3 regions of the Methylibium sp. T29 genome follow, and region 3 is predicted to be linked to each of the others. Evidence: riboswitches for the same ligand, from Rfam matches in the RefSeq annotation. Region 3 holds a riboswitch; each other region holds the start of a gene.

Region 1 (5,772 bases), on a different contig from region 3:
TCGAGCGCAGCGAGCGCACCCGCCTGTCCGGCCAGCTGCAGCAGGCGCTGCACCAGCTCGAGGAGCAGCAGCGTGCCAACGAGGCGCTGCGCAGCGATGCGGAGAACCGCAACGCGTCGGGCGAGCCGGTGCGCAGCATCGGCCGTCGCGAGCAGTTCGACGACCAGTTGCGCCGTGAGATCGACCTGTCGCTGCGCGAGCACCGTGAGTTCGCCGTGGTCTACATCCACGTCGATGCGCCACCCGCCGGCAGCCCGCCCCATGACGACGCCGGTCGCGAGCGCGTCTTCGAGGCGATGGCCCGGCTGCTGCGCAGCAATACGCGTGCGATGGATGCCCCGTGCCGTCTCGAGGGCGAGCGCTTCGCGCTGCTGCTGTCCGGCATGGGCCTGGCGACGGCCCATGCCCGCATGGAGGGAATGCGCCGCCAGTGCGCAACGCAGCTCGTGCCCAAGGGCGGCGCGGCGCTGCGGTTCACGGTGTCGATGGGGCTCGCGAGCTTCCCGCACACCGCGCAGACGCAGGCCGGTCTGCTGCACGCCGCCGAGACTGCGCTGGCGCAGGCCGTGCAGCGTGGCGGCAACCACGTGGCGCTGGCCAGCATCGCCTTCGGCGGGGCCACGGTCGGCTGACCGCAGGGCGCGCGCCGGAACGCGGGCTCAGCCCTGCAGGGCGCGCCAGAACATGTAGCCGGAGATGGCGTAGAGCAGCAGCGCGAACACGCGACGCAACTGCTGCACGTCGAGCGCATGTGCGGTGCGCGCGCCGAGCGGTGCCGTCATCACGCTGGCGGTCGACACCACCAGCAGTGCCGGCAGGTAGAGGAAGCCGAGCGTGCCGGGCGGCAGCCCATGGAGGTTCCAGCCAGCGGCGATGTAGCCGGCGGTGCCGGCCAGCGCGATCGGCACGCCCAGTGCGGCCGAGGTCGCCACGGCGTTGTGGATCGGCACGTTGCACCAGGTCATGAACGGCACCGACATGAAGGCGCCACCGGCACCGACCAGCGCCGACACGGCGCCGATCACGCCGCCGACGCCGAACAGTCCGGGCGCGGGTGGCAACTGCCGGGCCGGCGTGGGCTTGCCGCCGCGCAGCATCTGCGTCGCCGAGAAGCCGACGAACAGCGCAAACAGCCCGGCCAGCAGCGCCGAGGGCAGCGCCTTCGCGACCTGCGCCCCCAGCAGCGAGCCCAGCACGATCCCCGGTGCGAGGCGGCGCACGATGTCCCAGCGCACGGCGCCGCGCGCATGATGGGCTCGCACCGAAGACAGCGAGGTGAAGCAGATCGTCGCGAGCGAGGTCGCGATCGCGACCTTCACGATCAGGTCGGACGGAAAGCCTTTCAGCGTCAGCAGCAGCGTGATGAAGGGCACCAGCACCATGCCGCCGCCGACGCCCAGCAGGCCGGCCAGGAAGCCGGCGCCGCGCCCAGCAGCAGCAGCTCGACGACCAGCGGCCAGGCGAGCAGCATCAGGCCGGCGGCAGCAGCGCGAGCACCGCGCGCCACTCGGCCGTCGTGACGGGCGTGATGGACAGGCGGTTGCCCCGCTGCAGCACGCGCATCGTCGCGAGCGAGGGTGCCGCGCGCATCGCGGCCAGCGACAGCAGCGGCGTCTTGCGCACCAGCTTCACGTCCACGCCGAACCAGCGCGGTGCCTCGGGCTTCGAGGCGGGGTCGTGGTAGGGGCTCGCCGGGTCGAACTGGGTCGCGTCGGTGTGCGCGACGGAAGCCACCTCGGCCAGCCCGGCGATGCCCGGCTGCGGGCACGACGAGTGATAGAACAGCACGCCGTCGCCAGGCCGGAAATCGTCGCGCATGAAGTTGCGCGCCTGGTAGTTGCGCACGCCGGTCCACGGCAGCTTGCGGCCCGGCGCGCGCGCCAGGTCGTCGATCGAGCACTCGTCGGGCTCGGACTTCATCAGCCAGTACGCCATGGCGGCAGCAGGTCGGGAAGGGCAACGGGGAAAGGTGTCCGCCGCGAACCGGGAGTCGCATTCCTGAACCCAGGGGAGTTCAGGTGGGCGAGGTCAACGAAGCTTCGGGTTCATCTGACGCGAGACGATCACGCCCGCTTCGCAATGTTCCAAGCCCGGGCTCATATGAGCATCGGTTCAAGGAAATATAAAACTCCCGCGAACGCGACGGACGAGATCAGTGTACGCCGCCAGCGCTGACGAACCGGCGTTTCAGAGCAATTGACCGTCGCGCCCGAGGGTCTCGTCGATGCGCCCAATCAGGGCCTCGATGTCGATGCCGTGTGCAGGGTCCGGCGCGGCCTGCCCGGCGCTGCGCGCCGGAGTCGCCGCCGCCAGCGGCCGCTCGGCCAGCTGGTAGGCGAGGTTGAGCGCGGCGAGCACCGCGATACGCTCGCGGGCGCGCACCTTGCCGGCGTCGCGGATCGCGCACATCTCCTGGTCCACGTTGCCCACGGCCTCGAGCAGGGCCCGTTCGCCGCCGTCGGGGCAGCCGAGGATGTAGCTCTGGCCCATGATGGTGACTTCGAGCTGCTTCATTCGGCGGTCTTTCCGGTCTCCGGGCCGGCCTCGGCGACCGGTTCGCTGGCCGGCAGGCGATCCAGCAGGGCCTCGACGCGCTGGCGGGCGGCGGCGAGGCGGGAGCGCAGCGAGTCGCGTTCGGCATTGACGCCGGCCAGCTGCTCCAGGGTCAGCGCGTGCGTGCGCTGGAGTTCCTGGTGCCGCAGCAGCAACCGCTCCACGCGTTCGGCCAGTTCTTCGATCGTCGCCATGCCTCTCCTCACTGCACGCGTCGATTGTAGGGGGCGGCCCGGGCCGCGCTTACACTGCAGGCTGTTGGTGCTCATGCCGGCGTTCACGCCGGCGCAGTTAAACGGGAAGCAGAGGAGGGGGACCCACCGGGTGCTCCTTCAGCCTGCGCTGCCCCCGCAACGGTCAGCGGACGAAGCCAGAACGCCTGCGTTCACGTTTCCGCTCTCGCGCACATGCCACTGGAGTCTCCGGCTCTGGGAAGGTCGCGAGGGTCGTTCCGCCAGCCCGGATACCGGCCAACGGGAGGCGTGCTGCGCAAGCGGCGCGTCATGAGGTGGGCGCCCGCGGGGAAGCTGGCGCGCACGATTTCATCGTTGGTCATTCCATGATTGCCACTCCCTTCGAGGCCACCGCGCCTCGCATTCCTGTTCGCCTCGGGGCGCTGCCGCATGCGCCGTTGTTGATGCTGTCGCTGCTGGGCTTCGCCAGCGGCATCGCGAGCGCGCAATCCGCGCCCGTCACCGAGGCGGGCAAGCTGCCGCCGGTGCTGGTCACGGCCAGCCGCTTCGTCGAGGACTCGGCGACGCTGCCGTACGGTGTCAGCGTGCTGACCGCCCAGGACATCGCCGACTCGGGCGTGTCCACGGTGAACGAGGCCGTGATGAAGCTGCTCGGCGTGCCCGGTCGGCTCGACCTCTACGGCGGTGGCGACTACGCCCTCGACCTGCGCGGCTTCGGCACCACGTCCGACAACAACCAGGTCGTGATCCTCGACGGCATCCGCATCAACGAGGGCGACCTCGGCGGCACGCGGCTGGCCGGCATCCCGATCAATTCGGTCGAGCGCATCGAGGTGCTGCGCGGCAGCGGCACCGTGCTGTACGGTGAGGGCGCCACGGGCGGCGTGATCATCGTCACCACCAAGGCGGGTCACGGAACAGCTCGCCGCAACCGGGCCAGCGTGTACGCCGCCGCCGGCAGCGATCGCCTGCGCGACCTGCGCGCCGACGCCACGCTCGAGGCCGGTGGCTTCTCGCTGGATGCGGCCGCCAACCGCCGCACGACCGACAACCATCGCGACAACTTCCGTTCGGAGACGGAGGGCGCATCGCTCACCGGCCAGTGGCGCAACGACTGGCTGCGCGTCGGCCTGCGGCATGCCTACGACGACCTCGACACCGGGCTGCCCGGCGCGCTGACTGCGGCGCAGTATGCCGCCGACCCGAGCCAGACCACCGCACCGAACGACCACGCCGATATCCGCAACACGCGCAGTGGCGTGTTCGCCGAGGCCGATCTCGGCGGCGACTGGCAACTCGGCCTTGACGCCGGCTGGCGTGACAAGGAGCTGCGCAGCCGCAACGGGGCCTTCGCCTACGACTACGACGTCGACGCGAAGAACTACTCGCTGCGGGTGCGCAACCGCACGCAGTTCGCGTCGGTCGTCAACGCGGTGGTGTTCGGCGTGGATCGCAACGAATGGGAACGCACGGTGCTGGGCGCCTTCGGCTCGGTGGGCGAGCAGTCCTCGACCGGCTACTACCTGAAGGACGACCTCACGCTGAGCGGCGGCACCCGCCTGAGCGCCGGCGTGCGCACCGAGCGCATCGAGAAGGCGGTCAGCAGCACGGTCGACCGCATCGACGACCGCCAGCGCGCCTGGGAACTGGGCGTGCTGCAGCCGCTGTCCGAGAACAGCGCGGTCTACGGCCGGGTCGGCCGCAGCTTCCGCCTCGCCAACGTCGACGAGTTCAGCTTCACCAATCCGGCCGTGCCGCTGCGGCCGCAGACTTCACGCGACACCGAACTGGGCGTGCGCTGGCGTGCTGCCGGCCGCAGCGCCGAGCTGCGCGTCTACCGCAGCTCGCTGAAGAACGAGATCGGCTTCGATCCCAACGGCGTCGGACCGTTCGGGCCGTTCGGCGCCAACGTCAACTTCGACCCGACGCGCCGGCAGGGTGTCGAGCTCGAACTGGCGCAGGCGCTGACCGAGGCGCTGAACCTGCGCGTCAACGGCGCGCTGCGGCGGGCCCGTTTCACCGAGGGCGCCTACGACGGCCAGGATGTGCCGCTGACACCCGAGCGCACGCTGTCCCTTCGGGCCGACTGGACGCCCGCGCCGGCGCACAAGCTCGATGCGATCGTGAACTACGTGTCCTCGCAGAGCCCGGACTTCGCCAACGTCTGCAGCATCCCGGGTCGCACCACCGCCGACCTGCGCTACGCCTATCGCTGGACGCAGGCGGAGTTCGCGCTCGGCGTGGTCAACTTGACGGACCGCAAGTACTACACGCAGGCCTTCGGGTGCACGGCCGGCGGCGAAACGACCTCGATCTACCCGGAGGCGGGTCGCACCTTCGCGGCATCGGTCAAGGTCAGCTTCTGACGGGAGGCGCATGGGCGAGCGGCGCGGTCATCCGAAGGGCAGCGGGACAGGCGAGTTGATCCTCGGTGGCCAGCGCAGCGGCAAGTCGCGCTGCGCCGAGTCGCGCGCGGCCGACTGGCTGGCGCTGCCCGGCCGCTCGGCCGTGCTGCTGGCCACCGCACTGGCGGGCGACGACGAGATGCGCTCGCGCATTGCCCGACACCGACACGACCGCGCCGAGCGCGTGCCCGGTCTCGCGACCGACGAGGTGCCGCGCGAGCTGGCCGCTGCCGTGAGGCGCCACAGCGAGCCGGATCGGATGGTGCTGGTGGATTGCCTGAGCCTGTGGCTCACCAACCTGCGCATGCCGATGCAGGGCGCGGCCGTGACCGACGCCGAACTCGACCGCCACGTCGCCGACCTGTGCGAGGCGCTGCGATCGGCGCGCGGGCCGGTGGTGCTGGTGTCCAACGAGATCGGCCTCGGCCTGGCGCCGCTGGGCGCCGAGGCGCGCCGCTTCGTCGACGACCTCGGCCGCCTGCACCAGGCAGTGGCGGCGCAGTGCGCACGGGTCACGCTGATGGTCGCCGGCATCGAGCTGCCGGTGAGGCGGGCGGATCCGTGAGCCTGTCTTCGATGCTGCGGTGCTGCGTCCTCGTGCTGCTGGGGGCGCTGGGCCT
Region 2 (18,422 bases), on a different contig from region 3:
ATCCCGACGACCTGGCCGAAACCGCGCGCCTGTGGTTGTACGACCGCCGAATCGTGATCCCCGGTCCTCGACGCTTGGCGGATTGGGCGCGCAGGGCGTTCGACACCACGGAGGCGGCCATGGCCGCAACGATCGAGGCGGCGATCGGCAAGGCGGCCCTGCGCAGGGCCATCGACTGGGCCTACTCGCCCCAGGCTGGTGGGTTGATGGGCAGCCACCTTGAATGGCTCAAGACACCGCCCAAGCGTCACGCCCCAGCACGATGGTAGAGACACTGGAGAAGGTTCGCGCATTGAAGGAGCTCGGTGCGCACAACTGGGCGCTGGACCCCATTGCGCTGAGCAAGCAGCAGGCCTACGCCGCTCACGTACAGATGCGGCGGCCGTCGATGACCGCGCGCATCGAACAGCAGCGACAGACCGTGGAGATCGCTTGCTTCCTGCGCGTCACACTTTTGGAGTTGACCGACGCGGCGCTGATGCAGGCATCGCGCCGCAGCCAGGATCTATTTCGCCGCGCGGCCGAACGGGTCCAAACGGGACGATCCCGCAGCAGCGGCGCGACCTTGCAGCAGGCCATCAAGGCGAAGTCGGTACTTCACGACGAGACGAAGACCTGGCGCGACCGCGTGCTGGAGGCGCGCGCCATGTTGGACGACATCGGCGACGTATCCATGGCCACCTTTGCCTCGCAGGTGCGCAGGGCGCTGGCAGAAGACAGCCGCCGCGTTCACGCCCACCTGGCGGGTCTGCGCGACATTGACTTTGCTGGGACGCCCGGGGACACCGGCTACGAACAGTGGCAAGCTTGGTCGATGTTGCAGGCGCTGAACACCAAAGAGGTCCCACCGGATTTCGAGCTGCCACCGGTGGGTGCGGCCTGGAGCGCAATCGTCAGCGACCTGGATCCACAATCCCGCTACCGCGCATTCGAGGCCAGCACGATGATGGCCCTGCGCAAGAGCCTGCGCCGTGGCAGCGCCTGGGTGAACCATTCGATCACCTTCCGCGCCCGCGAATCGATGCTCCTGGCGGACAAAGACTGGACAAGCACCAGGGAACAACACCATCAGATCCTCGGCCTGCCGGTGCAGGCGATGGCGTTTCTGGAGCCTATCCTGGCCGGCATGTCCGTGGGCCTGTCGGCGCTGGCCGAGGCCGCCGATCAGGGACACGTGGAGATCGGCGCCGACAAGCTGCTGCACCTGCCGCCGATTCGTCCGCTGGACGAAGAGGTCGAGCCGCGAAAGACAAGGGAGGCCGTCTTCAAACACATTGGCCAGGTGCAGCTTCCAGACCTACTGATGGAGGTCGACGCGGCGACGCATTTCAGCGAGGCGTTGCTGGCCCGCCGACCCTCGTCAAGCAACGAGCTGTTGGCCGCTTATGGCGCCCTCCTTGCCCACGGCACCGACATCGACGCCAAGGGCGTGGGCTCGATGATCCCGGGCATCGACGCGGCGCACATCGCCACGGCGATGCGGGCCATTGAGTTCAGCGGCAGGCTGCGCCGGGCCAACGAACGTGTCTCGGAGTACCAGAACGCCGTGCCGATCGCCGCTTTGTGGGGTGACGGCAGCAAGGGTTCGGCCGACATGATGGCCTTGGACGCCAGCCGGCACTTGTGGACAGCACGGGTGGACCCGCGGCGGCGCACGTATGCCGCCGGCATGTACACGCACGTTCGCGACCGCTGGGGTTTGTTCTACGACCAGCCCATTGTGCTGAACGAACGACAGGCCGGCGTGGCCGTCGAGGGTGTCGAGCAGCACAACCGCGCCGAGGACCGCATCCGCATCTCGTTGCTGGCCGTGGATACGCATGGCGTCACGAACGTGGCCATGGCGATCGCCAAGCTGCTGGGTTTCGACCTGTGCCCGCGTCTGCAGGACCTGAGGGAGCGCAAGCTGTTCGTGCCCAGGGGGTGGCCGGTGCCGGAGAGCCTGGAAGTCGTCACCGTGCGCAGGATATCGGTCAAGGCGATCGAGCGTGGATGGGACGACCTGGTGCGCCTGGTCGCCTCCATTCGGGCCGGCAAGGTTTCTGCGGCGCATGCCATCCACGGCCTGGGCTCGGCCGCCGTCGGCGATCCGCTGCATCGCGCCGCGGAACACCTGGGGCGCTTGCTGCGAACGCTGTTCTTGTGCGACTACCTGGCCATCCCGGACTATCGGCGCGAGATTCACACGCTGCTCAACCGAGGCGAATCGGTGCACCAGTTGCAACGAGCGATCCACGGCGGACACGTGGCGCATGACCGAGGCCGGCGGCGGCAGGAGATGGTGGCCATCTCAGGCGCTCATGCGCTGCTGACCAACATCGTGCTGGCCTGGAACACGAACCGCATGGACGGCGTCGTGGCCCGCCTCAAAGGTGATGGCGTCGGGATCGAGGAGGACTGGTTGCGGCGAATCGGGCCGGCGCACTTCTCGCACATCAACTTCCGCGGCACGTTCAGGTTCAACCTCGAGAGGTATGCGGACGTGCTGGTCGAGCGCGCTGCCGGCAGGGTGGCAGCCCAGCCTGACCGATGAAGCGTGACCCCGCTGGTGGACCGAACCGGAACCGGCTGCGGACGTGGAACGTCGGCAAAGGGGCGATGCGCTGACCCGTCGGCTGGGGCCGCGCTTTGTGCAGCTGACGACCCCGAGCTGTAATCCAAAGCATTCAAAGAAGCGCCCGGAAGTGGACTCAGAAGGCGCCGTGTGCCGAAAGCCTTGGTGTAATGCGCCACCAAGTAGATGCGCATCCATGGGGACTCGAGACACATCGTCGATAAGATTGCGTGAGGATCCAGCTACCGACCGCGGTCACGACTAAAGGCCTTCCGCTATCATGAAGGCGTTGGTGCTCGCTTTGGCTTTCCAGCCAAAGCAGTTCAACGGGAATCAGGAAGGGCAGCGCCGTAGTTCAAAGCGGATCTGCGGCACCGCCCCAACCTGAGCTGCCCCCGCAACGGTAAGCGGACGTGAGCCTTGTGCTCACCGCTCGTGTCTACAACCCACTGGGTGCGCGCTGCGAAAGCGGTGTCGCCTGGGAAGGGAACACGAGTCGTCTCCGCCAGCCCGGATACCGGCCAACGAGGCGGTGCGCCGTGTAGACGGCGCACCTTGAGGTGCGTGCCCGCGGGGAAGCGGGCGAGCACGGTTGGCACGGCGGTTCCATCATGGCTCGTATTCTCTTCAGGTCGCATTCGGCCTTCGTCATGCTGCGCTGCTGTGGGCGTTGAGGCCTGCACATGCACGAGCTGATCCTCGGCGGCGGCAAGAGCGGCAAGTCTCGTTGTGCGGAGTTGCGCGCGAAAGACTGGCTGCAAGTTTCCGGGCAACGCGCGCTGTTGATCGCGACGGCAACGCCCGGTGACGACGAGATGCGCGAACGCATCGCGCGTCACCGTGAGCAGCGCGCGTTGCACGTCCCGGATCTGCAGACCCTGGAAGTGTCAGACGATCTGCCGGCTGCGTTGCGCGAGTGGTGCGCACCCCAGAGGCTCGTGATCGTCGACTGCCTGACCGTGTGGTTGACGCAGCGATTGATGCCGATGGTGGGGCCGCGGCTGGATGAGCCGACCTGGCTTCAGCAGCAGGCGGACCTGTGCGATGCCCTGCGCAATGCAATGGGGCCTGTGGTACTGGTGTCCAACGAGATCGGCATGGGCGTGGCACCGCTGGGCAGTGAGGTGCGCCGCTATCTTGATGCGCTGGGCACACTGCACCAGCTCGTGGCCACCTTCTGCGAGCGCGTCACGCTGATGGTGGCCGGCATCGAGATGAAGGTGAAGGAATGACCGCGACCAACGCTTTGCGTTGCTGCGCGCTGCTACCCGCCTGCGGGTCGAAACACACAAACACCGGGGCGCCCAGGGGCGCAGTGCCACGGTCGCAATAGCCCGCCAGCCCACTCACCCAAGGAACCATTCATGAACATGCCGACCTACGTTCCCGCTTCAACGCCCACCCACACCGCGGTGCGCGGTGTGTTGCGCCAACTCGCTGCTGCCGGGGCACTCGGCATGGCGGTGCTGTACGGCGTCGCGTTTGCCGACAGTCCGCTGGCGCACAACGCTGCGCACGACGTGCGCCACATCACCGTCAAACCCTGCCACTGACAGGAGACTGCCATGTTGTTCCAACGTTTGATCTGGTGTGCGCTAGTCGCAGCCCTGTTCGTCGGCAGCGTGCAGTTCGCGGTGCAGCGCTGGCAGGCGGTGCCCCTCATCCTGGCCGCCGAGGTGTTCGAAGACCAAAAAGCCGCGCCGGTGGCGGCGGTGGCGCACGAACATGCTGCCGCTGCCGAGAATGAACACCATCACGATGACGCTGCCTGGGAGCCCGCTGCTGGCACCGAGCGCAGCACCTGGACGTGGGTGGCGAATGTGCTGCACGCCTTCAGCCTGGCGCTGCTGGTATTCGTGGTGATGGCGCTGTGGGTCTGGAAGCGTGGCAACGCCACTCCGGCACTGCGGGTCGCGGCGGTGGTATCCGCGGCCGGTTGGCTGAGCCTGCATCTGTGGCCCTCGCTCGGCTTGCCGGCCGAAGTGCCGGGCATGGAGGTCGCGCCGCTGCACGCGCGTCAGGCCTGGTGGCTGTTGGCAGTGGTGTGTTCGGCCTCTGCGTTCGCGACGCTCGGCTTCGCATCGTCTCGCTGGCGCTGGCCGGTCGCTGCGGTGCTGCTGGCCGTGCCCTTCGTCGTCGGAGCGCCCGAACTCGAAGGCGACGCGCTCGCCGGCTACAGCGGCGAAGCGCATGCCAGCCTGCTGAAGCTGGGGCATGACTTCATCTGGGCCACCACCTGGGCCTCGCTGTCGTTCTGGTTCACGATGGCCGCAGTCGCGGGCCCGCTGTTCGCGCGCTGGTTGAAGCCGCACTTGCTTGTTGTATTGGGCGCATCGAACCCGGCATCGGCCAGCGCGGCTGAAGCAGCGCGGTGACCCCCGGAAAGATCATGTCAAGGGACCGAGCTTGTCTGTTGGCTTCTCGACCATGATTGTTTCCCCCTGCCTGGAGGCGCGTCCATGCCCGGCCTTGCTGGTCACGGCCCCGGCTTCGGGCCAGGGCAAGACCACCGTCACCGCCGCGTTGGCGCACTCGCACCGCAGCCAGGGCCGGCGCGTGCGCGTCTTCAAGACAGGTCCCGACTTCCTGGATCCGATGGTGCTGGAATGCGCCAGCGGCGCGCCGGTGCAGCAACTCGACCTGTGGATGGGCGGCGCCGCGCACTGCGCCGGGCTGCTGCACAGCGCGGCGGCGCAGGCTGACCTGATCCTGGTCGAAGGCGTCATGGGTCTGCACGATGGCACGCCGTCGAGTGCCGATCTGGCCCTGCACTTCGGGTTGCCAGTGCTGGCGGTGATCGATGCCTCGGCGATGGCGCAAACCTTCGGCGCCGTAGCCCACGGGCTGGCCACCTACCGCCCGGGCTTGCGGCTGACCGGCGTGCTGGCCAATCGCGTGGGCAGCGCCGGACACGCGCAGATGCTGCACGAGAGCCTGCCTGCCGGCATTGCCTGGTACGGCGCGCTGCCCCGCGGCGAGCACTACGCGCTGCCATCGCGCCACTTGGGTCTGGTTCAGGCTGGCGAGGTGGGCGACATGGCCCAGCGCATCGCGGCCGCCGCCCAGGCGCTGGGCGACAGCGGCGCGCTGCCGATGCCGCCGGCCGTGGACTTCGACGCGCCTCCAACCTCGGCATCGGCAGCACTGCCGTCCACGTTGGCCGGAGTCACCATCGCCATTGCCCGGGACGCGGCCTTCTCGTTCCTCTACCGCTCCAACCTCGACACGCTGCGTGCCCTGGGTGCCGAGCTGTGCTTCTTCTCTCCGCTGGCCAACCAGCCGGTGCCGGCCGGGGCCCATGCGCTGTACCTGCCCGGCGGTTACCCCGAACTGCACCTGCCAGCGCTGGCGGGCAACACCGCATCTCGCGAATCCATCTGCGCCCACCACGCGGCCGGTCGGCCGCTGGTGGCCGAGTGCGGCGGCATGTTGGCGCTGCTGGAGTCGCTCACCGACGCCGCTGGCCACAGAGCGCCGATGCTGGGCTTGCTGCCCGGCCAAGGGGCAATGGCGGACCGCCTCGTCAACCTCGGTATGCACAGCCTGGCGCTGCCCGAAGGCGAGGTGCGTGGGCACACCTTCCACCACGCGCGCATCGACGTGCGCTTGCCTGCCGCGCTGCACACGCAGGCCCAGCGGCACCACGGCCAGCCTGAACCGGTGTTCCGCAAAGGGCGGCTGTTCGCGTCGTTCATGCACCTGTATTTCCCGAGCAATCCGGCGGCCGTCGCTGCGTTGTTCAAACCCTAATCGCCGGCCGCTGCCGCAACTCGCCCCGCAACCATGGACATCGAAGCCCCACCTCTGCTGCGTGACACGCCCAAGCCACAAGGCGAGCGGCGTGGCCTGGTCATCGTTCACACCGGCACCGGCAAGGGCAAGAGCACGGCCGCGTTCGGCCTGGCTTTGCGCGCCTTCGGTCGAGGTAAAACGGTGAAGGTCTATCAGTTCATGAAAGTGCCCTCGGCGCGCTTCGGCGAGCACCGCTTGTTCGAGCAACTGGGCATGCCCATAGAAGGCCTGGGCGACGGCTTCAGCTGGAAGAGCCGCGACCTCGAGCATTCGGCCGAGCTGGCCCGCGCCGGCTGGGCCCGGGCCGAGGCCACGGTGCGCGCGGGCGAGCACTTCATGGTGGTGCTCGACGAGATCATGTACCCGCTGCGCTATGGCTGGATGCCGCTCGAGCCTGTGCTGGCCTGCCTGCGCGAGCGACCGCCGCACGTGCATGTGGTCCTCACCGGCCGCAACGCGCCGGACGAGCTGATCGCCCTGGCCGACACGGTGACCGAGATGACGCTCATCAAGCACCACTTCAAAGCCGGCGTGCCGGCGCAGCGTGGCATCGAGGACTGATCGCCTCACCACCACGACCCGCACCCAACCAACACCTCCAGGAACCGCACCATGCAGACCCGCAAGATCCCCGCCACCATCGTCACTGGCTTCCTCGGCAGCGGCAAGACCACCCTGCTGCGCCACCTGCTTCAAAACGCCCAGGGCCGACGCATCGCCGTCATCGTCAACGAGTTCGGTGAGCTCGGAATCGACGGTGAACTGCTGCGCGGCTGCGGCATCGGCTGCGACGAGGCCGGCGCGCCCAACGGGCAGTTGTTCGAGCTGGCCAACGGCTGCCTGTGCTGCACCGTGCAGGAAGAATTTGCGCCGGTGATGGAACAACTGGCCGCGCGGCGCGAGCAGATCGACCACCTCGTCATCGAGACCTCGGGCCTGGCCTTGCCCAAGCCGCTGGTGCAGGCCTTCCAGTGGCCGGCGCTGCGCAACGCCTTCACGGTCGATGCAGTGATCACGGTGGTGGATGCGCCCGCCGTGGCCGCTGGCCGCTTTGCCGACGACCCGGTGGCGGTGGATGCCCAGCGCCGTGCCGACGGCAACCTCGACCACGACTCGCCGCTGGCCGAACTGTTCGAAGACCAGCTCGCCACCGCCGACCTGGTCGTGGTGCACAAGACGGACGGCCTGGACGCCGCCGCCCTGGCCGGCGTCGAAGCCACCATCCGCATCGAAACCGCGCCCGGCGTGAAGCTGGTGCATGCACAGCACGGTCGCATCGACCTGGGTGTGCTGCTGGGCCTGGAGCGCGCGGTGGAAGATGCGATCGACCAGCGCAAGACCCACCACGACGAGGAGGAGGACCACGACCACGACGCCTTCGACTCGGTCTCGGTGAGCTTGCAAGTCCCCGACCGTGAACGCCTGCTGGTCGCCTTGCGCAGCCTGGTCGAGCGCCACGAGATCTACCGCGCCAAGGGCTTCGTCGCGCTGCCCGGCGCTGCAATGCGGCTGGTGGTGCAAGGCGTGGGCTCGCGCTTCGACAGTTATTTCGATCGGCCCTGGCGCGTCGACGAAACCCGGCAGTCGCGCCTAGTCTTGATCGGTGCCGAGCTGGATGCGGCGGTCTTGCAGGCCGAACTGGACGGTGAGTTGGCGGCGACCGCTGCAGCCTGACGCACCCAACCCCGAAGCCATCGAAGCCACTTTAAGCAGCCCATGCACCTGCTGTCTACCCGCCCCGGCGGCCACATTGAAGACGGTGGCCAGGGCGTGGTGCGGGTGGCGCAGACGCCCGGCTCGGTGGTGGTGCTGAGCGCCGCCGACACCACCCTGTCGCTGCTGGCCGACGTCGCGGCGCAGCTCGGCCCCGACTACCCCAGCGTGCGCCTGGCCAACCTGATGTGGCTGCGCCAGCCGGCCTCGGTGGACCTGTACGTCGATGATGTGCTGCGCCATGCCCGCGTGCTGGTAATCGATCACTTGGGCAGCCCGAGCGACTGGGCCTACGTGGTGGAGCGCGCGACCTCGCTGGCACGCGAGCGCGGCTTGTGGTTGGCGATGTTCTCGGGCGATGCCTTCGAAGACACGCAGCTGCTGCTGCGTAGCTCCGCACCGCAAGACGATTGCCGGCATTTGTGGCGCTGCCTGCGCGAAGGCGGGCGCGACAACGCGCAGGCCTTCTTCTCGCTCATCGGCCATGCCGCGTTCGGCCTGGGCGGCCGGCCGCCGCTACCGGTCCCCTTGCCTTCGGCGGTGCACTATCGACCGCAAGATGCTGCCAGCCGGTCCGCGTGGACATCCGGTGCGCCGGTGGCACTGCTGCTGTTCTACCGCGCGCATTTGCAAGCCGGCAACACGGCGGTGTTCGATGCGATGCTGCGTGCGCTGGCCTCCGCCGGCCTGAACGCGCTGGCGCTCGCAGTGGATTCACTCAAGAACCCGGACAGCCATGCGGCAGTGCAAGCCCTGGTGGCTGAGCACCGCGTGGCCATCGTGCTGAACGCGACGAACTTCGCCGTGGCGGCTATCGATGGCGGCACCCATGGCGACGGCGACACTTCATCCGCCGCGTTGGCCGGTGACGCACCTGTGCTCCAACTCATCACCGCCGGCTGCTCGCAAGCGCAGTGGCTGGCCGACCCGCACGGCCTGGCGCCGCGCGACTTGGCGATGCAGGTGGTGCTGCCCGAGGTCGATGGCCGCATCCTCACTCGCGCAATCAGCTTCAAGGGGCTGGCCTGGCGCTGCGAGCACACCCAGCTCGACGTGATCCGCTACGAAGCGGAGCCCGAGCGCATGGCCTTCGTGGCCGAACTCGCGCGCCGCTGGTGCGTGCTGCGCGACAAGCCCAATGCCGACAAGCGCATCGCGCTGATCCTTGCCAATTACCCCATCGACGATTCGCGCATCGCCAACGGCGTGGGGCTGGACACACCGGCTTCCACCGTAGCCGTTCTTCGGGCCTTGCAGGCTGCCGGCTACGCCTGTGGCGATCTGCCTGACAGCGGCGATGCCCTGATCGCCGCGCTGCTGCGCGGCATCACCAACGACCACAGCGCCAACGACGCACGCCCGGCCGCGCAGAGCTTCTCCCTGCCCGACTACCTGGAAGACTTCGATCGGCTTCCCACCGACAGCCGCGCCGCCGTCATCGCGCGCTGGGGCGCGCCCGAGCACGATCCAACGTTGCGCAGCGGCCGCTTCATGATTGCCGGGCTGCGCTTCGGCCACGTCTTTGTTGGCATACAGCCGGCCCGCGGGCGCGACATGGACCTGGCGGCGACTTACCACGACGCCGATCTGGTGCCGCCGCACCACTACCTGGCCTTCTACTTCTGGCTGCGCCGCGCCTTCCAGGTGGATGCGGTGGTTCACGTGGGCACGCATGGCAACCTCGAATGGCTGCCGGGCAAGAGCGTTGCACTGAGTGCGGCCTGCTGGCCTGATGCCATCCTCGGCCCGCTGCCGCACCTCTACCCCTTCATCGTCAACGACCCCGGCGAAGGCAGCCAGGCCAAGCGGCGCACCCAGGCCGTCATCATCGACCACCTGATGCCGGCGATGACGCGCGCCGAAACCTACGGCCCGCTGCAACAGCTCGAGCGGCAGATGGACGAGTATTACGAGGCCCTGTCGCTCGACCCGCGGCGCGCACGGCGGCTGCGTGAAGACATGCTCGACCGGGTTCTGCGCGAAGGCCTGCACGAAGAACTGGGTGTCACGCGGCCCGCCGATGACACAGCGCGTGAAGGCTTGCTCGAGCGCCTGGACGCCTACCTGTGCGAGATCAAGGAATCACAGATCCGCGACGGGTTGCACACCCTCGGCAGCTCGCCGCAGGGACGCCAGCGCGTCGACACGCTGATCGCGCTGGCGCGTTTTCCGGAGGCAAAGCGGCAGGCCAGCAGAGCCTGCTGGTGGCGCTGGCGCAAGACCTGCAGATCGAGGGCGTGGACGGCTTCAACGCACTCAGCCCCGACTGGGCCGCGCCGTGGAGCGGCCCGCGTCCGCACCTTCTGCAGGAGCTCAGCCCCGAGGCGTGGCGCCACGCCGGCCACACACGTGAGCGGCTGGAATTGCTGGCCGCGGGCATGGTGGCGGAGCACGTGGTGGCAGATCACGTATTGGCGGATCAAGCGAGCGCCGGCGCTGTGCCCGAGGCATTCGACGACACGGGTTGGCCCCACACCGCGCCGGTACTGCAACGGCTGCGCGAGGTGCTACGCCCACGGCTCGACGCCTGCGGCCCGCAGGAGATGGCGCAACTGCTGCGCGGCCTGGCCGGCCGTTTCGTGCCACCCGGCCCCAGCGGCGCGCCGTCGCGCGGCCGGCCCGACGTGCTGCCCACCGGGCGCAATTTCTACTCGGTGGACACCCGCGCCGTGCCCACCCCTACTGCCTACGCAATGGGCGCGGCCGCCGCCGAACGGGTGATCGAACGCCACCTGCAGGACCATGGCGAGATGCCTGGCGCGGTGGGCTTGTCGGTCTGGGGCACGAGCACCATGCGTACCGGGGGTGAAGACGTGGCGCAGGCGTTCGCGCTGCTCGGCGTGCGGCCGAAGTGGGCCGACGGCAGTGCGCGGGTGATCGACATCGAGGTGCTGCCGATGGCTATCCGCAACCGGCCCCGGGTGGACGTGACCTTGCGCGTGTCGGGTTTTTTCCGCGACGCCTTCCCGAACGTGATCGACTTGTTCGACACCGCCGTGCGCGCCGTGGCCGCCATCAGCGAGGCCGACGAGCCTGACGACGTGAACCCGATCCGCGCCCGCGTGCAGCGCGAAGCCGCCGAGGCGCGGGCTGCCGGCCGGAGCGAGGACGACGCGCAACGCCAGGCCACCTGGCGCGTCTTCGGCCCACGCCCGGGCGGCTACGGCGTGGGCGTGCAGGAGGTCTTGAACAGCGGGCGGTGGCAAGACGGCACCGACATCGCTCAGGCCTACCTGCAGGCCGGTGCCTTCGCCTACGGGCAGGGCGGGCACGGCGCTGCCGCGCGTCAGCCCTTCGAGCAGCGGCTGGCACGGCTCGACGCGGTGCTGCACAACCAGGACAACCGCGAGCACGACGTGCTCGACGCTGCCGACCACGCCCAGTTCCAGGGCGGCATGGCAGCGGCAGTGCAGCACTTGGCTGGCGCTCCGGCGGCGCTGTACCACGGCGATTTCAGCGTGCCGGGGTCGCCGCGCATCCGCACGCTGCGCGAGGAGGTCGCGCGTGTGGTGCGCGCGCGCGCCGTCAACCCCAAGTGGCTAGATGGCGTGCGCCGTCACGGCTACAAGGGCGCGTCCGAGATCGCCACCACGGTGGACAACCTGTTCGCCTACGGCGCCACCACCGGCGTGGTGGGCGACCACCAGTACGCGCTGGTGGCCGACGCCTACCTGCACGACGACGCTACGCGCGAGTTCCTACAGCAGCACAACCCACTGGCGCTGCGCGGCATCGGCGAGAGGCTGCTGGATGCGATGCAGCGCGGGCTGTGGCAAGCGCCTGGCGATCATCGCGAGCGCATCGAACACCACCTGCTGGCGCTGGAACGCCGGCTCGAAGAACACGGCGAAGGGCCTCTCTGATGACTCCCGGCATGACACCCGCATCGACTGCTGCATCCATGTCCGGCACATCCACCGTGACCATCGAGGCCGCCACCCAAGCGGCCTTCCCCTTCAGCGCGCTGATTGGTCAGCCTGAGCTGCAACGAGCGCTGCTGCTCGCGGCCATCGACCCGGGCATCGCCGGCGTGCTTATCAGCGGCCCGCGCGGCACCGCCAAGTCCACTGCCGCACGGGCGCTGGCAGCGCTGCTGCCGTCGGTGTCCCCGTCACTTCCCGCACCCTTCATCACGCTGCCGCTGGCTGCAAGCGTGGAGCAACTGGTGGGCACGCTGAACGTGGAAGACGTGCTGCGCGACGGCCGGCTGCGCCTCGCACCCGGCCTGCTGGCGCGCGCCCACCACGGCGTGCTGTATGTCGATGAAGTCAACTTGCTGCCCGATGCGCTGGTCGATGCGCTGCTCGACGTGGCCGCCAGCGGCGTCAACACCGTCGAGCGCGACGGCATCTCGCAGCAGCATGCCGCACGCTTCGTGCTGGTGGGCACGATGAACCCTGAAGAAGGCGACCTGCGCCCGCAGCTGCTGGACCGCTTCGGCCTGTCGGTGGCGCTGGTCAACCCGGCCAACGCCGAGCAGCGCACGGCGATTCTGCGTGCCCGCCTGGGCTTCGATGAGCACCCGCTCGCGGCGGCGGAACAGCATGCTGGCGAGCAAGCCCGTCTGGCCGATGCCATTTCCGCCGCGCGTGCGGCGCTGCCGCGTTTGACCTGGCCCGATGCGGTGCTGCACCGTGCCGCAAGCTGCGCGCTGGCCGCGGGCGTGGACGGCATGCGGGCCGATCTGGTGATGCTGCGCGCGGCGCGTGCGCTGGCGGCCTTCGAGGGCCGCACCGAGGTGACGCCGGCCGATGTGGATGCGGTGGCGGAACTGGCTCTGGCGCACCGCCGGACGGAGGGCACGGGCGCCTCTGCGCCGAAGCCGCAAGCGGACCGGCATCCAGCGCCACCGATGGCAGCGAATCAGCGTGCCGACCGCCTACATCGCGACCCACCGGCCAACCCGGCACCGGAGGGAGATTGGGGCGCGCTGCCGCCGCGCCCCGAAGCCACCACGCGCGTGCTGTCTCTGGGAGGCTGGCATGAAAAAAAAGCCTGAGCCACCGCAGCCGCCACCCGCGCCCAGGGCAAGGCGGTCTGCGGTGGCCCGCCCCGCCTCCTCATCTGCGGCCGGCAGCCCCAACGCGCCACGTCGCGAGGCAAACATGTGCCGCGATCGCCTGGCTACCCAGCTTGCTCGCCAAGGGCCCGCAGCCGCTGCAACGGGCGCACCTGCGCCACACGCTGCGGGTCGCGCAACCGGCCCGCTTGCACCTCATCGTGCTCGACACCTCGGGCTCGATGCGCCAGCGCGGGCGGCTGGCGCTGGCCAAGGGGCATGCCACGTGGCTGATCGAGCAGGCGGCGCGCGCCGGCGACGACGTGGCACTGCTGTGCTTCGGGGGCCAGGGCGTGGAACTGCGGCTGCCACCCGGCCGGGCGCGTGCCGCCGGCGGTGCGCAGGTGCGGCCTCTGGGCGGCGGTGGTGGCACACCGCTGACGCATGCATTGGCTCAGGCCGAGCAGGTGCTGCGCCGCGCCGCGCGCCGCAACGGCCCAGCCGAATCGTGGCTGTGGCTGTTGACCGATGGCCGCACGTTGGAACAACCGGCCGCACCCCAGGCCGCGCAACGCATCGTCATCGTCGACTTCGACGAACCGGCGCGCGCCATCGGCCGCTGCGCCGCCTGGGCGATGCGCTGGGGTGCGGAACACCGCCGGGCAAGCCGGCCTGAATGAGCCCTGAATGGAACCCTGAAGAGCCCTCTTGAGCCCTGAAGCACCGTACCCCATGCCCACCGCACCCGTCACCGAAATCATCGTCTGCACCACCTGTCGGCCCGCAGGCGCATCGCGCGAGCTGCCGCCCTCCGGCCAGGCCTTGCTCGAGGCCGTCCAGGCCCTGCAAACCGAAGGCCGGGCTGCCGGCCTGCACGTGCGCGGCATCGCCTGCATGAGCGGCTGCGCCCGATCCTGCACGGTTGCGCTGCAAGCCCCAGGCAAGCCCACGTACTACTTCGGCGATCTGGCCGCCGATGCAGAAACTGCCGCGCAGGTGCTGGCCTGTGCGCGCCTGCACGCGCACAGCGCCGACGGCGCGCTGCCCCGCAACGAGCGCCCGGAACGCCTTCGCAGCGGCATCCTTGCCAAGCTGCCGCCATGCCTGCCGGCAGTGATGGCCTGAACCCGGTGGACTGCACGATGCCCGCCGCATTGCTGGTCGCCTGGACGCTGGACGCGGCCGTCGGTGAACCGCCCAACGCCCTGCATCCTGTTGCCTGGCTGGGCCGGCTGCTCGGGCCGCTCGGTCAGCGGCTGTGCGCTTGGCGCCGCGTGCCGGCGTTCATCGGCGGCGCGCTGGCATGGGGAGTCATCGCCGCCGCGCTGGCTGTCATGGCCCACGGCGCCGAAAGCGCGGTCCCCGCCTTGCCGTGGGCAGCCGGCGCCTTGCTGCTCGCACTGGCGCTCAAACCCTGCTTCGCATGGCGCATGCTGCGCGACGAGGTTCAGGCGGTCGAGCACGCGCTGGCGCAGTCGCTGGAAGCGGGCCGCGAACGGGTGTCGCGCTTGGCCAGCCGCAACGTGAGCGCGATGAACCAAGCCGAGATCCGCGAGACGGCCATTGAGACCCTGGCCGAGAATCTGAACGATTCGGTGGTGGCACCGCTGTTCTGGTTCGCGGTCGCGGGCCTGCCCGGCGCGGTGGTCTACCGCTTTGCCAACACCGCCGATGCGATGTGGGGCTACCGAGATCGCTACGAATGGGCGGGCAAGTTCGCGGCGCGGGCCGACGACCTGCTGTCTTGGCTGCCGGCGCGCTTGACCGCGCTGCTGCTGTGGCCTGCCTTGCAGGACTGGCCCCTGTTGCGCATCGAAGCCGCGCGCACGCCGTCGCCGAATGGCGGCTGGCCGATGGGCGCGATGGCGCTGCGCCTGGGTGTGCGTTTGCGCAAGCCAGGGGTTTATGCACTGAACGGGCAGTCGCCGTCACCGTCGGCTGCCGACACGGCCAAAGCGCTGCGCATCGCCTCGCGGGCCGCATGGCTGGCGATGGCGGCAGCGGTCCTGGCTTGTGCAGGGAGATCGATGTGAGGGCGGCCACCATCGCCCGCCCGCACGGCGGCCCCGACGCCCAGGGCCCCGTCCGCTGGGATTTCTCCACCAACGTCAACGCCGCAGGCCCCTGCCCGCAGGCCGTGCAGGCGCTGGCCCGAGCTGACGCCACCCGCTACCCCGACCCCGGCTACCACGCGCTGCGCCAGCGCTTGGCGGTGTGGCATGGCGTCGACGAGCGACGCATCCTGCTCGCGGCCAGCGCGAGCGAGTTCATCCAGCGCATCACGGCCGTAGGCCAGCGGCTCGCACCCGGGCCGGTTGCCGTGCCAGCGCTGGCCTATGGCGACTACGCGGTGGCGGCACAGGCCTGCGGCCGCGCCGTGGTGCGCACCGAAGACGCCACCGCCACGCTGCGCTGGTGCGCCGATCCCGGCAGCCCGCTGGGCCAGGACGCCGCGCCGCCGCACGACCCGGGGGCCACGCCCACGGTGCTGGACGCGGCGTATGCGCCGCTCCGGCTCAGTGGCGCGCCGCGCTGGGCTAGCGACGCCGAGGATGCCGTGTTCCGGCTCTACAGCCCGAACAAGGCGTTGGGCCTGCCGGGCGTCCGCGGTGCCTATGCCATCGCACCGGCGGGTGCAGCATGGCCACTGCAAACCTGGTGCGATACGCTGCACGCCGCCGAACCCTCCTGGCCGCTGGGTGCCCACGCCGTCGGCTTGCTCGAATGCTGGACCGAACCGGCCACCCAAGCCTGGCTGGCCGATGCGCGCATCACACTGCGCACCTGGACAGACTCACTGCGCGCCGGGCTGGCAGACCTGGGCCTGCAACCTGCGCCCAGCGTGACACCGTTTCTTTGCGCGCACCGGCCGGCCGCGATTCAGCCCGCGGCCCTGCGGCGCCACGGCCTGGCCGTGCGGGACACCACCTCGTTTGGCCTGCCGGGTTGGATGCGCGTTTCGGCGCAGCCGCCGGAGGCGCTCGAAGCGCTGCACAGCGCCTTGCGGCTGCTGGCCACCGATCACCACCCTGTCTCCACTTCCGTCGAAACGGCGCACCCATGATCCCCAACATCCCTGAATTGGACGACGCAACGCTGCGCAGCGCGCTGCAGGCCCGTGTCGATGGCAAGACCAAACCGCTGGGCTCCCTGGGCCGGCTCGAAACGCTAGCCGTCCAGATCGGCTGCATCCTTGGTACCAGCAGCCCACGCCTGGATCAGCCCCAACTCGTGGTCTTTGCGGCCGACCACGGCTTGGCAGCGCAAGGCGTCTCGGCCTATCCGAGCGACGTGACCTGGCAGATGGTGGAGAACTTCCTCGCCGGTGGCGCGGCGGTCAGCGTGCTGGCACGCCAGCATGGCCTGGCCCTGACGGTGGTGGACGCTGGCGTGCGCCACGACTTCGCGCCCCGGCCCGGCCTGGTGCAACGCAAGATCGGTCCCGGCACCGCCGATGCGCTGGCCGGCCCGGCGATGAGCGAAGCGCAATGCGCTGCGGCCATCACCGCCGGCCGCGAGGTGGTGCAGGCCCTGCCTGGCAACGCGCTGCTCATTGGCGAGATGGGCATCGGCAACACTTCGGCCGCGGCGCTGCTGCTGGCGCGCCTAACGGATCAGTCCATCGAGCTGTGTGTCGGCCGCGGCACGGGGCTGGACGATGCCGGCCTGGCGCGCAAGGTGCGCGTGCTGCGCGACGTGTTGGCGCGTCACGCCCAAGCGACCGCACCGCTCGCCGCACTGGCGGCCTTCGGCGGCTTCGAGATCGCGATGATGTCCGGCGCGGTGCTGCAGGCAGCGCTCGAGCGCCGGGTGATCGTCGTCGACGGATTCATCGCCAGCAGCGCCGTTCTCATCGCGGCTCGCCTGCAGCCCACGGTGCTGTCGCGCTGCGTCTTCGCCCATTGCTCCGACGAAGCCGGCCATGCGCTGATGCTTCGCGCCCTGGAGGCGCAACCGCTGTTGACCCTGGGCCTGCGGCTGGGCGAGGGTTCGGGCGCTGCGCTGGCCTGGCCGCTGCTCGATTCAGCTTGCCGGCTGCTGGGCGAGATGGCCAGCTTCGAGTCGGCCGGCGTGAGCCGTCAGTCCGATCCCGAACCCGGCGCCGACCCGTCGCGATGACACAAGAGCTGCGTCTGTTCTTCATCGCGCTGCAGTTCCTGACGCGCGTGCCGGTGCCGCGCCGCCTGGGCTTCGAGCCCGCCTGGCTGCAGGCCTGCCTGCGCCACTTTCCGCTGGTCGGAGCCTGCGTCGGGGCCTGGGCAGCGGCGATATTCTGGTTCGCGCTGCTGCTGTGGCCTCCACTGGTGGCCTCCACCGTCAGCCTGGTGGCAACGGTATGGCTGACCGGCGCTTTCCACGAAGACGGCCTGGCCGACACCTGCGATGCGCTGGGTGGCGCGGTGAGCCGCGAACGCGCGCTTGCCATCATGAAGGACTCGCGCATCGGCAGCTACGGTGCGGTGGCGCTGGTGCTGGCCCTGGTGCTGAAGGTGACGGCGGTGGCGGGCCTGGCGAGCGCCGCGCAGACCGATGGCCTGGCATGGGCAGCCATGGCCTTGATCTGGTCGCACGCGGTGTCGCGCGCCGCCCCGGTGTGGCTGGTGTGGCGTCTGCCCTATGCCGGCGATGCCGAGCACGCGAAGGCCAAGCCATTGGCCACGCGGGCGAGCGGCCGCGGCTTGGGCTTCGCGCTGGTCTGGGTCGGGGTCGCCAGCGGTGCAGCCGTGTGGGTCACGGTCTGGACCGAGGCTTCTTCCTGGACGGCTGCGCTTTGGGTGGCCCTGTCTGCCCTGGCGGCATGCGCATCGGCCACGCTGTGTTGCGCGCGCTGGCTGCACCACCGGCTGGGCGGTTTCACCGGCGACACGCTGGGCGCCACGCAGCAGATCGTCGAATTGGTCGGCCTGTTGACCTGGCTCGCCTGGTTGCCGTTCACCGGGGGTCCCGTGCTTGAGCCTGGCGGACAGTTGTGGGTCTGGCGACACCCGCGAGCACAGGAAGCGGCGGGCCGCTGTATCGGCCGCACCGACATCGGCATCGACCGGCGGCGTGCCAAGCGGTTGGCGCACCGCATCCGCCGCGCCGCACGCCTACGCGGCCTGCCGCGACGGGTGCTGACCTCGCCGCTGCTCCGCTGCGCAGCCGTCGGGCAATGGCTGCAGCGCTGGGGCTGGCGGCACGAGCGGCTGCCCGCGTTGCTCGAAATGGACTTCGGCCGCTGGGACGGCCTGCCCTGGTCGCAGATCCCAAGGAAAGAGGTCGATGCCTGGTGTGCAGAGTTCCTACACCACCGCCCCGGCGGCGGTGAAACCCTTCACGAGCTGTTTGCGCGCGTGGCGGCCTGGCAAGCGCCCGCAGCACCCG
Region 3 (4,702 bases):
GGCCGGCTCGGTGTGCGCGCTGGCCGGCAGGGGCGTCTCGAAGCGCGACCAGTGGAAGCTGTGGCCCCGCAGTGCAGCCTGGTCGTGGCCGGGCAACTGCAACTGGTGCGACCCGAGGGCGGCCAGCCGCCGCCCTAGCACGGCGGTGCCGGGCAGCAGGCCCCAGAGCTCGTGCGTTCGTCCTTGAGCATCCACCAGGCGCTCGGCCGGCGCCATCATCCCGCCGCACTCGGCCCAGACCGGGCGGCCCGCGCGGACATGCTCCGTGATCTGCGCCCGCAGATCCGTCAGCCCAGCCAGCTCGGCGACATGCAACTCGGGGTAGCCGCCCGGCAGCCACAGCGCGTCACAGTCCGGCATGCTATCGCCGGCCAACGGTGAGAAGGGCAGCACCTGCGCACCCAGGGCCTGCAGCACGGCGACGTTGGCCGGGTAGACGAAGGCGAAGGCCTCGTCGTTCGCCAGCGCGATGCGCAAGCCGTCCAGCAGGGGCGGCAGCGCCTGGGCCGGCCCGGCGGCCGGTGCCTGCCACACGGGCCAGTCGGACGCGATGCGCTGCCCCAGCGGGGTGGTGGCCAGCGCATCGGCGGCGGCATCCAGGCGCGCCAGCACATCGCCCGATTCACGCGGCATGCGCAGGCCGAGGTGGCGTTCGGGCAGGCCGAATGCTTCGTTGCGCGGCAGGTGGCCCAGCCAGTGCCGAGGCTCGCGCAAGGCCGTCTGCAGCATCGCAGCGTGACGCGCGCTGCCCACGCGGTTGGCCAGCACGCCGGCCCAGGGCAGCGCGGGCTGCCAGGTCTGCAGGCCATGCGCCACGGCGGCAAAGGTGCCGGCCATCGCGCTCGCGTCGATGACCGCCACAACGGGCATGCCGAAGCGCTGGGCCAGGTCGGCCGCGCTCGGCTGGCCGTCGAACAGGCCCATCACGCCTTCGACGATCACGAGGTCCGCATCGGTGGCCGCTGCGAACAGCCGGCGCGCGCAGTCTGCATCGCCATTGATCCACAGGTCCAGCGAATCGACCGGCTGCCCGCTGGCGGCCTGCAGCCACAAGGGGTCCAGGAAGTCGCGGCCACACTTGAAGCAGCGCACCCGGCGCCCCTGGCGCGCATGCAGGCGCGCCAGTGCGGCCGCCACCGGCGTCTTGCCCTGGCCCGAGGCCAGGGCGGAGATCAACAGGGCGGCAGCCATCGCGCGATCCTCACCCGGTCACATCGTCCAGCGCAGCGTGACCTGGCCGTTGCGGCCGGCGGTCGAGTAGTTGCGCGCCAGCGCGTAGGGCTTGTCGGCGAGGTTGTCGATGCGCGCTTCGAGCGTGAGGCCCTGCATCAGCGACTTGCCGAGGTAGACGTTGACCAGCCCGTAGCCGCCCAGCACCTGCGTGTTGGCAGCGTTCTCGTAGCGCAGCCCCGCCGCCTGCACCTCGGTGCCCACCGTCCAGCCGGCCAGCAGCGTCTCGGCGCCAAAGGTCGCCAGCCGCTTGGCGCGGCGCTGCAGGATCTTGTCGGTGTCGAGGTTGCGCGGGTCGTGCCAGTCCAGCGAGCCGCGCAGCGTCAGGCCGGCCACTTGGGTGCGGCCCGCGAGCGTCACGCCTTCCAGTCGGGCGTGTCCGACGATCTGGTAGCAGCCGAACGCGCTGACGCAGGCTCCCGGCGAGCCGAAGGCGATCAGGTTGGTGATCTTATTGCGCCACGCCGTGAGGCTGGCCTCGCTGCCCGCGGCGGCCCAGCGCAGGCCCAGCTCGACGTTGCGGCCCGATTCGGGCACCAGCGAGGCGTTGCCGTATTCGCTGAAGCGCTGGTACAGCGTGGGCACGCGGAACGACGTAGCGGCCGATGCCGTCACGCGCCATTGCGGCATGAACACCCAGCCCCAGGCCAGGCTGCCGGTGCTCTTGCCGCCGAACTCGCTGTCCTGGTCGCGGCGCACATGCGCCTGCAGGCTGTGGTCGCCGAAGTCACCGCGCCAGCCCAGGCCGATGGCGTCCTGATGGCGCTTGCCGCCAAAGGCCGCGCCAAAGGCGGTGGCGGGATTGAACAGCTCGTCGCTGCGCCGCTCGACCGTGCCGGTGAACCAGTTGCTGCCCACGCGCCGCTCGTGCAGCAGCGTGACGTCGTCGAGCGTGGTTTCCGTGCGGTAGAAGCTGGGCTGCGTCTCGTAGGTGCTCTTGGTCTGGCCCAGCTGCAGCCGGGTCGTCGCGTCGGGGTTCCACTTGCCTTGCCAGGCCACGTTGGCGGTGCGCAGCGTGTGGCGGTTCTGGTCGTCGGTGGTGGCCGAGCCGTCGTAGCCGGACTTCAACTTGCTCGCGAGCAGCGACGCATCGATGCGGTGTTCGGCGTTGATCTGGTAGCCGACGCGCCCCTGGACGGAACTGCGCGTCTAGCCGTCCTTGTCGGGGTTGTGGCCGAACGCTCCGGGTTTGGTGGCATCGAAGCCGTCGCTGCGGCCGTGCGCAGCGGACAGGGAGTAGTTCAGCGCATCGGCCGACTCGCTGACCCCGACCTGCCCTTGCACCGTGTTGTAGGAGCCGAGCGTCAGCGAAGCCCTGGAGCGCACGGGACCGCTGCCCCGCTTGGTGAAGAGCTGCACGACGCCTGCGACGGCATCGGAGCCGTACACCGCGGCCGCCGGCCCGCGCACGAGCTCGATGCGATCGATCTGATCAAGCGGGATCTGTTCCCAGGCGGCGCCGCCGGTGGACTGCGAGTCGACGCGCACGCCGTCGATGTAGACCGCGGTGTGGCGCGTTTCGCTGCCGCGGATGAAGAGGCTCGTGGATGTGCCCGGGCCGCCATTGCGGGCGAACTCGATGCCGGGCAGGCGTGCCAGCAGATCGGCCACGCCGATGACGCCGCTGCGCTCGATGTCCTCGTGGTCGATGACCGAGATGTCGGCCAGCACGGAAGAGATTGGTTGCGGCGTGCGGTTGGCCGTGACCACGACCCGCTCGAGGGTTGCGGGCGACGAAGCCTGAGCGAAGGCGCAGGGTGAAGCGAAGAGAGGGGAGAACGGGACGAGAACGGCGACGGCGCGAAGCGCACGGCCAGAGGCAGTCGATGTCATGGCGAAAGAAGATGAGCCAACCGCGCCCTGCCGCTTCCCCGCGGCCTTGCGCCTTACGGCGCGCCGACTGCGCGGAGCGCCACCTCGTTGGCCGGTATCCGGCTGACGGAGACTACCCGTGACGCCTTCCCAGATCGCATCGCGCGAGGCGATGCACACCCAGTGGCATTGAGTCACGAGCCGACAAGCCGGATCCATGATGGCTTGCCGTCCGCTTACCGTTGCGGGGGCAGCTCAGGTTAGGGGCCGGCCATGCGGGCCATTCCCTCCCTGATTCCCGTTGAACTGTCTCAGCGGAACGCCTTGACGAGCACCAACGCTATTAGTGTATACCGTACTCGCAAAATCAAGCAAGTAGCCCTACGCTCGGGCTCGATTCGGGACGCTCGACTTGGTTCAGCCAAGAGCTGTAGCTTGGGATGAAGTGCATGTGCCAGCGCGGGCGCGCTGCCACCCAGGCCCTGACCTTGGGATGCTTGTGGCTGCTGTAGTTGTCAACGACGCAGTGCACGTCGAGCTCGGTCGGCACGGCCTTGTCGATCGAGCGCAGAAAGGCCAAGAACTCCTGATGCCGATGGCGCGGATTGCACTCGGCCAGGATCGCCCCGTTGAGCACGTTCAAGGCCGGAAACAGTGTGGTTGTTCCGTGGCGAACGTAGTCGTGCGTGACGCCCTCGACATACCCGAAGCTCATCGGCAGAAGCGGCTGCGCACGCTCGAGCGCCTGGCATTGACTCTTCTCGTCGACGCACAGCACCAAGGCGTTGTCGGGCGGGTTCAGGTACAGGCCCACGACGTCGCGCAGCTTGTCAATGAAAGACGGATCGGTGGACAGCTTGAACGACTCGCTGCGATGCGGGTGAAGGCCCAGCAGCTTGAAGTAGCGAAGCGATGAACGCTCGTGGGCGAGATCGTCGTCTCCGCGGCGATGCTGCGCACGCTCCAGTGCGTCGCCCCACCGGCGGGTTTGGTGTGCAGCATCTTGGTGATCAGTTCAGCGACTCGTTCGTCATCGATGGTGCGCGGCTTGCCGGGACGAAGCCGGTCGTACAGGCCGTTGATGCGACGCTCGATGAAGCGGCCTCGCCACTTGCCGGCCGTCGCGCCCGTGATCTGCATGCGCTCGGCGATCTGGCTGTTCGGCTCGCCCTCGGCCGCAGCCAGCACGATGCGCGCGCGCAGCGCCAGCGACGCGGGAATCGAGCGCGAGCGCGCCATCGAACTCCGCTGAGAACGTTCGGCCTCGGTGAGCACGAGTTCAGCCTTCGGTCGTGCCGTCGGCATGTCGGAGTCTCCTGCCCCAAAGATACCGAAAGCCGACGCAAGACATATGCCACGCATTAACGGAACGGGACACTGATATGGTCGCTTTAGTCAATCTGTTGATGGATTCATAGGCAAGCGGCCTGGGGTGATGCGGCACAAGTCTGTTGCTGCGACGATGGATCAGACTGATATCCGTGGGTTGGTCACCACCGTGCATCTTTCCGTCGTGGAAGCTGCCTCGCTCTAGGTGCGCAGGTTGCCCGAGGGCCTCCTGCTCATAGTGTCGTTGAGGGTTCTTCCTACCGTGAGTCGTGCCGCATCACCGCAGCCCGCTTGCTGTCCGTGTTCAATGAACTACTGCCGTTGCCGGGCT

What was found. Region 3 has a riboswitch for cobalamin ahead of x551_RS27620 (TonB-dependent receptor plug domain-containing protein). Riboswitches for the same ligand answer to the same signal wherever they lie in the genome.
Region 1: it holds a riboswitch for cobalamin, as region 3 does, so the genes downstream of both, x551_RS17060 (TonB-dependent receptor) here and x551_RS27620 (TonB-dependent receptor plug domain-containing protein) in region 3, are expected to answer to the same signal.
Region 2: it holds a riboswitch for cobalamin, as region 3 does, so the genes downstream of both, x551_RS03995 (bifunctional adenosylcobinamide kinase/adenosylcobinamide-phosphate guanylyltransferase) here and x551_RS27620 (TonB-dependent receptor plug domain-containing protein) in region 3, are expected to answer to the same signal.

The regions. Positions count from the first base shown of each region.
Region 1 covers NZ_AZND01000194.1:409-6,180, reverse strand. The annotation lists partial or broken gene x551_RS23655 (GGDEF domain-containing protein) at 1-632, shown strand, start outside; gene x551_RS17080 (sulfite exporter TauE/SafE family protein) at 660-1,382, opposite strand; gene x551_RS27945 (hypothetical protein) at 1,349-1,471, opposite strand; gene x551_RS17075 (EVE domain-containing protein) at 1,471-1,935, opposite strand; RNA gene ssrS (6S RNA) at 1,969-2,150, opposite strand; gene x551_RS17070 (cell division protein ZapA) at 2,188-2,514, opposite strand; gene x551_RS17065 (hypothetical protein) at 2,511-2,747, opposite strand; cobalamin riboswitch at 2,796-3,043, shown strand; gene x551_RS17060 (TonB-dependent receptor) at 3,113-5,113, shown strand; gene x551_RS17055 (bifunctional adenosylcobinamide kinase/adenosylcobinamide-phosphate guanylyltransferase) at 5,124-5,717, shown strand; partial or broken gene x551_RS17050 (helical backbone metal receptor) at 5,729-5,772, shown strand, end outside.
Region 2 covers NZ_AZND01000014.1:19,406-37,827, reverse strand. The annotation lists partial or broken gene x551_RS04000 (Tn3 family transposase) at 1-2,533, shown strand, start outside; cobalamin riboswitch at 2,828-3,095, shown strand; gene x551_RS03995 (bifunctional adenosylcobinamide kinase/adenosylcobinamide-phosphate guanylyltransferase) at 3,238-3,786, shown strand; gene x551_RS03990 (CbtB domain-containing protein) at 3,919-4,107, shown strand; gene x551_RS03985 (CbtA family protein) at 4,120-4,929, shown strand; gene x551_RS03980 (cobyrinate a,c-diamide synthase) at 4,982-6,304, shown strand; gene cobO (cob(I)yrinic acid a,c-diamide adenosyltransferase) at 6,338-6,907, shown strand; gene cobW (cobalamin biosynthesis protein CobW) at 6,959-8,020, shown strand; partial or broken gene cobN (cobaltochelatase subunit CobN) at 8,063-11,922, shown strand; gene x551_RS03960 (ATP-binding protein) at 11,961-13,058, shown strand; gene x551_RS03955 (VWA domain-containing protein) at 13,193-13,738, shown strand; gene x551_RS03950 (DUF1636 domain-containing protein) at 13,791-14,183, shown strand; gene cbiB (adenosylcobinamide-phosphate synthase CbiB) at 14,159-15,091, shown strand; gene x551_RS03940 (aminotransferase class I/II-fold pyridoxal phosphate-dependent enzyme) at 15,088-16,122, shown strand; gene cobT (nicotinate-nucleotide--dimethylbenzimidazole phosphoribosyltransferase) at 16,119-17,177, shown strand; partial or broken gene cobS (adenosylcobinamide-GDP ribazoletransferase) at 17,174-18,422, shown strand, end outside.
Region 3 covers NZ_AZND01000235.1:30-4,731, reverse strand. The annotation lists gene x551_RS18335 (cobyrinate a,c-diamide synthase) at 1-1,191, opposite strand, end outside; gene x551_RS27625 (TonB-dependent receptor) at 1,210-2,298, opposite strand; gene x551_RS27620 (TonB-dependent receptor plug domain-containing protein) at 2,380-2,940, opposite strand; cobalamin riboswitch at 3,135-3,396, opposite strand; partial or broken gene x551_RS18325 (IS630 family transposase) at 3,446-4,347, opposite strand.